DNA from 2 places in the Paenibacillus sp. WG02 genome. Region 1 is predicted to be linked to the other one. Evidence: a T-box and tRNA genes for the amino acid it is inferred to sense, from the RefSeq annotation. Region 1 holds a T-box; the other holds one or more tRNA genes.
The links. The T-box of region 1 lies ahead of trpS (tryptophan--tRNA ligase). A T-box ahead of a tRNA ligase gene usually reads a tRNA of that ligase, here a tRNA-Trp.
Positions count from the first base shown of each region.

Region 2: it has a tRNA-Trp gene. The T-box ahead of trpS (tryptophan--tRNA ligase) is inferred to sense a tRNA for this amino acid. The anticodon was not compared.

Region 1 covers NZ_AP036016.1:1,654,459-1,657,841, reverse strand. The annotation lists gene ACBP55_RS07855 (MarR family winged helix-turn-helix transcriptional regulator) at 1-58, opposite strand, end outside; gene ACBP55_RS07850 (small, acid-soluble spore protein, alpha/beta type) at 205-432, opposite strand; gene ACBP55_RS07845 (DUF5325 family protein) at 586-768, shown strand; gene trpS (tryptophan--tRNA ligase) at 845-1,828, opposite strand; T-box leader at 1,894-2,159, opposite strand; gene ACBP55_RS07835 (permease) at 2,415-3,383, shown strand, end outside.
Region 2 covers NZ_AP036016.1:1,465,966-1,469,348, reverse strand. The annotation lists gene ACBP55_RS07040 (ROK family protein) at 1-10, opposite strand, end outside; gene ACBP55_RS07035 (class I SAM-dependent methyltransferase) at 85-855, opposite strand; tRNA gene ACBP55_RS07030 (tRNA-Leu) at 1,070-1,148, opposite strand; tRNA gene ACBP55_RS07025 (tRNA-Leu) at 1,169-1,257, opposite strand; tRNA gene ACBP55_RS07020 (tRNA-Cys) at 1,267-1,340, opposite strand; tRNA gene ACBP55_RS07015 (tRNA-Gly) at 1,351-1,425, opposite strand; tRNA gene ACBP55_RS07010 (tRNA-Gln) at 1,434-1,505, opposite strand; tRNA gene ACBP55_RS07005 (tRNA-His) at 1,528-1,600, opposite strand; tRNA gene ACBP55_RS07000 (tRNA-Trp) at 1,626-1,699, opposite strand; tRNA gene ACBP55_RS06995 (tRNA-Tyr) at 1,712-1,793, opposite strand; tRNA gene ACBP55_RS06990 (tRNA-Thr) at 1,803-1,878, opposite strand; tRNA gene ACBP55_RS06985 (tRNA-Phe) at 1,895-1,970, opposite strand; tRNA gene ACBP55_RS06980 (tRNA-Asp) at 1,991-2,067, opposite strand; tRNA gene ACBP55_RS06975 (tRNA-Met) at 2,099-2,175, opposite strand; tRNA gene ACBP55_RS06970 (tRNA-Val) at 2,228-2,303, opposite strand; tRNA gene ACBP55_RS06965 (tRNA-Glu) at 2,327-2,401, opposite strand; tRNA gene ACBP55_RS06960 (tRNA-Ser) at 2,417-2,508, opposite strand; tRNA gene ACBP55_RS06955 (tRNA-Asn) at 2,512-2,587, opposite strand; rRNA gene ACBP55_RS06950 (23S ribosomal RNA) at 2,664-3,383, opposite strand, start outside.

The DNA.
Region 1 (3,383 bases):
ATTGTGCAAGCGAGGGAATAGCTTCAATGTTATTTACTGTATTATTTTCGTTGGTCATATATATAGTATGGAACCTAACTAAATTGATGTCAATACATTTTTTTACAACTGTGGTGAGGCGCACGAAGAAAAAAACCCAGAGGGTTTGGCCCCTGGGCTTTATTGTTACTTAAATTGGGAAAACTATTGACGAAGTCAGACTATCTAGCTGCGGAAGCCAGATTGTCCGGCTAGCGTTTGCTCAGCGATTTGTACCAAACGGCGAGTAATGTTACCACCGATTGCACCAGCATCGCGAGTAGCCATATAACCCATGTAACCATCTTGAGGAATTTGGATGCCCAGTTCTTGAGCTACCTCATATTTCAATTGATCTAAAGCTTGAGTGGCTTGTTGAACTACCAGTGTGTTGCTGCTACGATTTTGCGCCATAAGGATCAGACTCCTTTCAGTCAGCTATAATCTTTGATGTATTTGCAAGCTTGCAAAGATAGTATGTGGAGGAAATGAATTTATATGCACAGCGATCAAAAAAGTTTAAAATAAGAAGACACTGTTCAATCTTCTAGAAAGTAGGTCATATTCATGAGCAAACCACTCGCTCTTCTTTTCGCTGTTGTTGGCACCCTGCTGCTCGCCTCCATCAGCTTATTCATTGCCCTTAGACAGCCTTGGATGATTCTTGCCTGCTCCATCATCTCCTTAGGCTTTATCGGATATGGATTTGCGGTTAAAGCAAAGATTCGCAAGAAGAATACGCGGTCTTAACGAAGGAAACAACTCGATCGTCAATAAGAGAAAGAGCTCAAACAGCCATACTAGCTGATTGAGCTCTTTTTGCTTTTTACAGAACGACGAAGCCCATCCGCTTCTTCACTTCAAGCAGAGTTTGATCAGCTACCTCAGCAGCTTCCTGCGCCCCTTTTTTCAAAATGTCGAAAATTTCGCCTGAACTGCGAATTTCACGATAACGTTGTTGGATCGGCTCTAGAACGCCCACGATATGTTCAGCTAAATCCTTTTTGAAAGGACCATAGCCTTGTCCTTCGTATTTGGCTTCAATCTCCACTAAGCTCATTTCGGCAAAGTGTGAGTAGATTGACATTAAATTACTAACCTCTGGCTTGTTTTGAGGATCATACTTTACCTCACGGCCAGAATCTGTGACTGCTCGACTAAGCTTCTTACGGATGACATCGGGCTCATCTAGCATGGCAATGTAACTGCCGGCATTTGGATTGCTTTTGCTCATCTTTTTGGATGCATCATCCAACGACATGATTCTCGCGCCAACCTCAGGCATATAAGGCTGCGGCATGACAAACATTTCACCAAAACGGTTGTTGAAGCGGTTCGCTAAGTCGCGCGTCAACTCCAAATGCTGCTTCTGATCATCTCCGACCGGAATAAGGTCCGCATTGTATAACAGGATGTCCGCTGCCATCAGGGATGGATACGTAAATAGACCAGCTCCGACTGAATCCTTGCCTTCGGATTTGTCCTTGAACTGCGTCATACGCTCCAGCTCTCCCATATGCGTCAGCGTCGTCATAATCCAGCCGAGCTCAGCATGCGCATGAACATGGGACTGCAGGAAAATGGATGCTTTGCTAGCATCTAGTCCCGCAGCAATATAAAGCGAAGCGATGGACTCTGTTTGCTCTTTCAGAGCAGCCGGATCCTGTGGAACCGTGATGGCATGCATATCCACGACCATAAAATAGCAGCGATGCAAATGCTGCAGCTTCACATAATTGCGCAGTGCGCCAATATAGTTGCCAATCGTCAGCTGTCCGCTGGATTGCATACCGGATAATACTCGTTTCATTGGATAATCCCTCCAGATTTCTTATCATCTTATGGTCTAAAAAAACAACAAAAAGGCCTCTCCCCGCAAGGGACGAGAGACCGTGGTACCACCCTAATTTGTCCATGAACAATTGTTCAACAAGACCTTCAGGCTCTGATAACGGGGAGCTGCCGTTTGGCATACTTGGACAGATGAGGATGTTCTCCGGCCTAGGTTCCGGCAACCTGCATACTGTGTTCAGCCTCATGCTCAAGGATCCATTCGGTTTGCTTGTTTCACCGGTTCACACCAACCACCGGCTCTCTGAGAAACAGATGACAAACTTACTTGTTCCTATCATCGCGAATTGATTTTATATAATTATACACCCTTACAATTCATTGTCAATCAAGGACATTGTCCTAACTGAACCTGCATGTACATAGGATAGATCATACTAGCCTTTCTATGCATAAAATAACTCCGCGTCCTTCGTGGACGCATTAACGGACAAAGGGGTGTCATCGAATTGCCATCGACTTTATACCGCTGGAGCCTTCCAATCTCCACCGTGATTTGCGCGTTTCTCCTCATCTTAATCGTGACAACAAGAGAGCTTCCTCCTATGGGTTTGGTCACATATGAAATCAAGCACGTTTTTACAGCCTTCATGGATATCTTTCTCGACGCTTTGCCTTTTATGTTACTGGGCGTCCTTCTATCCACAGTCGTTGAAAACTTCATTCCTGAAGCGTTCATTAGACGCATGACGCCGCGACATCCGCTTGGAGGTATTTTATTTGCCTGCGTTCTTGGCATCATGTTCCCGCTCTGCGAATGCGGAATGATTCCTTTCGTTCGCCGGCTCATGCGCAAAGGAATGCCCGTGTACATAGCCGTCATCTTCATTCTAGTAGGTCCGATTCTGAACCCCATCGTCTTTGCCTCGACGTTCATGGCTTTCCGCGGCGAGCCTTCGATGGCCTATTCGCGAATGGGGCTTACATTTGGCGTGGCGCTCATCGTAGGACTGATGTTGACACGTTTCCTGAAGAACAGCCCTTTACGTCATCTTGTTGAATATCAGGGAAACACCCACCATCACAACCACCACAACCATGGGGGTTCCAGCCCTGGACATCACGCCGACCATAGTCACGCTCACGATCACGGCCATAATCACGATCACGATCACGATCACGATCACGATCACCACCATGGCCACAATCACTCACACGGCGGTGGTCGCGTCATGACAATGTTCAGCCACGGTACGTCCGAGCTGTTCGAAATGAGTAAATACTTGATGCTGGGCGCTTTCCTGACCGCTCTTATCCAAACTTTCGTCTCCCAAGACAGCTTATCCGCGATCGGTCAGGGGCCTTTCATTTCACATGTGTTCATGATGGGCTTTGCCTACCTGCTCTCCCTATGCTCCACAACCGATGCTTTCGTGGCTGCTTCCTTCGCCAAATCCTTCTCTCCAGGCTCCTTGCTGGCTTTCCTTGTGTTCGGCCCGATGATCGACGTCAAAAGCACGCTGATGATGCTGTCCATCTTTAAAGCCCGCTTCGTGCTGACTCTCTCCATCGTA
Region 2 (3,383 bases), 190 kb from region 1:
CTATGTTCAAAGAAGCAGCCCCCAATGATAATCTTTCTCATATATTTCGCCATTGGGAAGCCAAAATCCTTCCTTGTCTTCCCCTTATTCCTTCGATCCAATCATGAGGGTATAACCCATATAGGAATGATATTTATTGACAAGCTCATCGTATTTTGCAGTGATTTGCCAAATCCGCGGATCCATAAACGACTGCTTATCAGACAGATGAACAGGATCTGGATGTTGAACTTGATCTTCGAACATCATTAGCGGGAAGGAATGTATTCCTGAGAATTCCACAGGTCCAAACCTGCCCTTTTCTAACAGCTCCCGCCATTCATCCATACTATATATTTTACTTACCCCATAGAAGCTGCACAACGCCCTCTGAATGCTTGGTGACATCTGTTTGACACGGATAACTTCTCGATCATAAAGCTTACCTTCGGATTTAAGTACCCTATAATACTCGGATACAGCTTTCTGAGCATCTGCAAAATTCGTCACTGACTCCACCATCACAACATCAAAAGTATGATCTTCAAAAGGTAGCTGGCATACATCCCCAACCAGGAATTGCACCTGTACCCCCTGCTTCTCAGCTCTTATGATCGCTTTCGCGATCATTTCCGGACGAATATCGACCGCTGTTACTTCGCATCCTTGTTCAGCCAAATAACATGCCGTTCTTCCAGTTCCGCATCCGACCTCTAGCACGCGCTTCCCTTTCTCAATGGGATAATTCTTCAATTGCTCAATCGTCTCTCCGAAACCCCCGGGATGCGCATTTCCTACTCCTAATTTGGCTAACATATCTAAGTACTCGATAGCACTTACACCTCCATAATGGCATATCAATCTCTTTTCTACCATATGGAAGGCTGCAGCCTCTTGTTCAGATTCTCGAGTCTTTTTTGGAAAAAAAGGCGCTCGCCTAAAAGCGCATATGTTCAACTCTTTTAAGCTAAAAACCAAGGATTCCCGCCTCAATTGTAAGCTCATCGATTATTGTATATATAAGCAACACACAAATAAATAGAAAAAGCTCATGAAATTGTTACATTTCATGAGCTTTTTCTATTCGTTATACCGGCAAGAGGACTCGAACCTCCACCCTTTCGGACTCGATTTTGAGTCGAGCGCGTCTGCCATTCCGCCATGCCGGCATATGAAGTTGTAAAGATAATGGTGCCGAAGACCAGACTTGAACTGGTACGGTAGTCACCTACCGCAGGATTTTAAGTCCTGTGCGTCTGCCGATTCCGCCACTCCGGCTAATAAATGTGGAGGCGCCACCCAGATTCGAACTGGGGGTAAAGCTTTTGCAGAGCTCTGCCTTACCACTTGGCTATGGCGCCTTAGTAATAATGGAGCGGAAGACGGGGATCGAACCCGCGACCCTCGCCTTGGCAAGGCGATGCTCTACCGCTGAGCCACTTCCGCATATAAAACTGGGGATCAAGGATTTGAACCTTGGCATGACGGAGTCAAAGTCCGTTGCCTTACCGCTTGGCTAATCCCCATTATGTTGCTTGGGTAATAATGGGCGGACGACGGGACTTGAACCCGCGAATGCCGGATCCACAAACCGGTGCGTTAACCCCTTCGCCACGACCGCCACAATATTAAGTTTCTTACTTTTTTGGCAGGGGCAGCAGGAATTGAACCCACACCAAAGGTTTTGGAGACCTTTGTTCTACCCTTAAACTATGCCCCTAGAAAAAGTAAATGGAGGCTGATGGATTCGAACCACCGAACTCGAAGAGAGCAGATTTACAGTCTGCCGTGTTTAGCCACTTCACTAAGCCTCCACAAAGCAATGGTGCCGTCGAGAGGACTTGAACCCCCAACCTACTGATTACAAGTCAGTTGCTCTACCAGTTGAGCTACAACGGCATATTTAATTAAGAAATGGTGGCTTTGGACGGAATCGAACCGCCGACACGAGGATTTTCAGTCCTCTGCTCTACCGACTGAGCTACAAAGCCTTACTTAATTTTCAAAAAAATGGCGGAGCTGACGGGATTCGAACCCGCGGTCTCCTGCGTGACAGGCAGGCATGTTAGGCCACTACACCACAGCTCCATGTTAAGTACAATATCTTCTATAAGAAGATTGGTTGCGGGGGCAGGATTTGAACCTGCGGCCTTCGGGTTATGAGCCCGACGAGCTACCGGGCTGCTCCACCCCGCGTCATTAAGCATATATGATGATTCCCAGTAAAGCAAGTCTTGCTAAGGAATTATGGTGGAGGCTGACGGGATCGAACCGCCGACCCTCTGCTTGTAAGGCAGATGCTCTCCCAGCTGAGCTAAGCCTCCATGGGATAGAACTAGAAAGTTAATGGTGACCCGTAGGGGACTCGAACCCCTGTTACCTCCGTGAAAGGGAGGTGTCTTAACCACTTGACCAACGGGCCTTGCTAGAAAGATAGTGGCGGAGAGAGAGGGATTCGAACCCTCGAGACGCTTGTGACGCCTACACGATTTCCAATCGTGCTCCTTCGGCCAGCTCGGACACCTCTCCATATGGCTCCCCGAACAGGACTCGAACCTGTGACAACTCGATTAACAGTCGAGTGCTCTACCAACTGAGCTATCAGGGAATAGAAAAAATGTTACTTCAAGGATTTATTCCTTGAAAACTAGATACGAAACTTGCATAAAGTAACACTCAGGGTTTAGGTTAAGCCCTCGACCGATTAGTATTCGTCAGCTGCATGCATTGCTGCACTTCCACCTCGAACCTATCAACCTCGTCGTCTACAAGGGGTCTTACATACTGGGAAATCTCATCTTGAGGGGGGCTTCGCGCTTAGATGCTTTCAGCGCTTATCCCCTCCGTACATAGCTACCCAGCGATGCCTCTGGCGAGACAACTGGTACACCAGCGGTACGTCCATCCCGGTCCTCTCGTACTAAGGACAGCTCCTCTCAAATTTCCTACGCCCGCGACAGATAGGGACCGAACTGTCTCACGACGTTCTGAACCCAGCTCGCGTACCGCTTTAATGGGCGAACAGCCCAACCCTTGGGACCTACTTCAGCCCCAGGATGCGATGAGCCGACATCGAGGTGCCAAACCTCCCCGTCGATGTGGACTCTTGGGGGAGATAAGCCTGTTATCCCCAGGGTAGCTTTTATCCGTTGAGCGATGGCCCTTCCATTCGGTACCACCGGATCACTAAGTCCGACTTTCGTCCCTGCTCGACTTGTAGGTCTCGCAGTCAAGCTCCCTTATGCCTTTGCACTCTGCGAATGATTTCCAACCATTCTGAGGGAACCTTTAAACGCCTCCGTTACATTTTAGGAGGCGACCGCCCCAGTCAAACTGCCCACCTGACACTGTCCCCATACCGGTTCACGGTACCAGGTTAGAACTCCGATACGATCAGGGTGGTA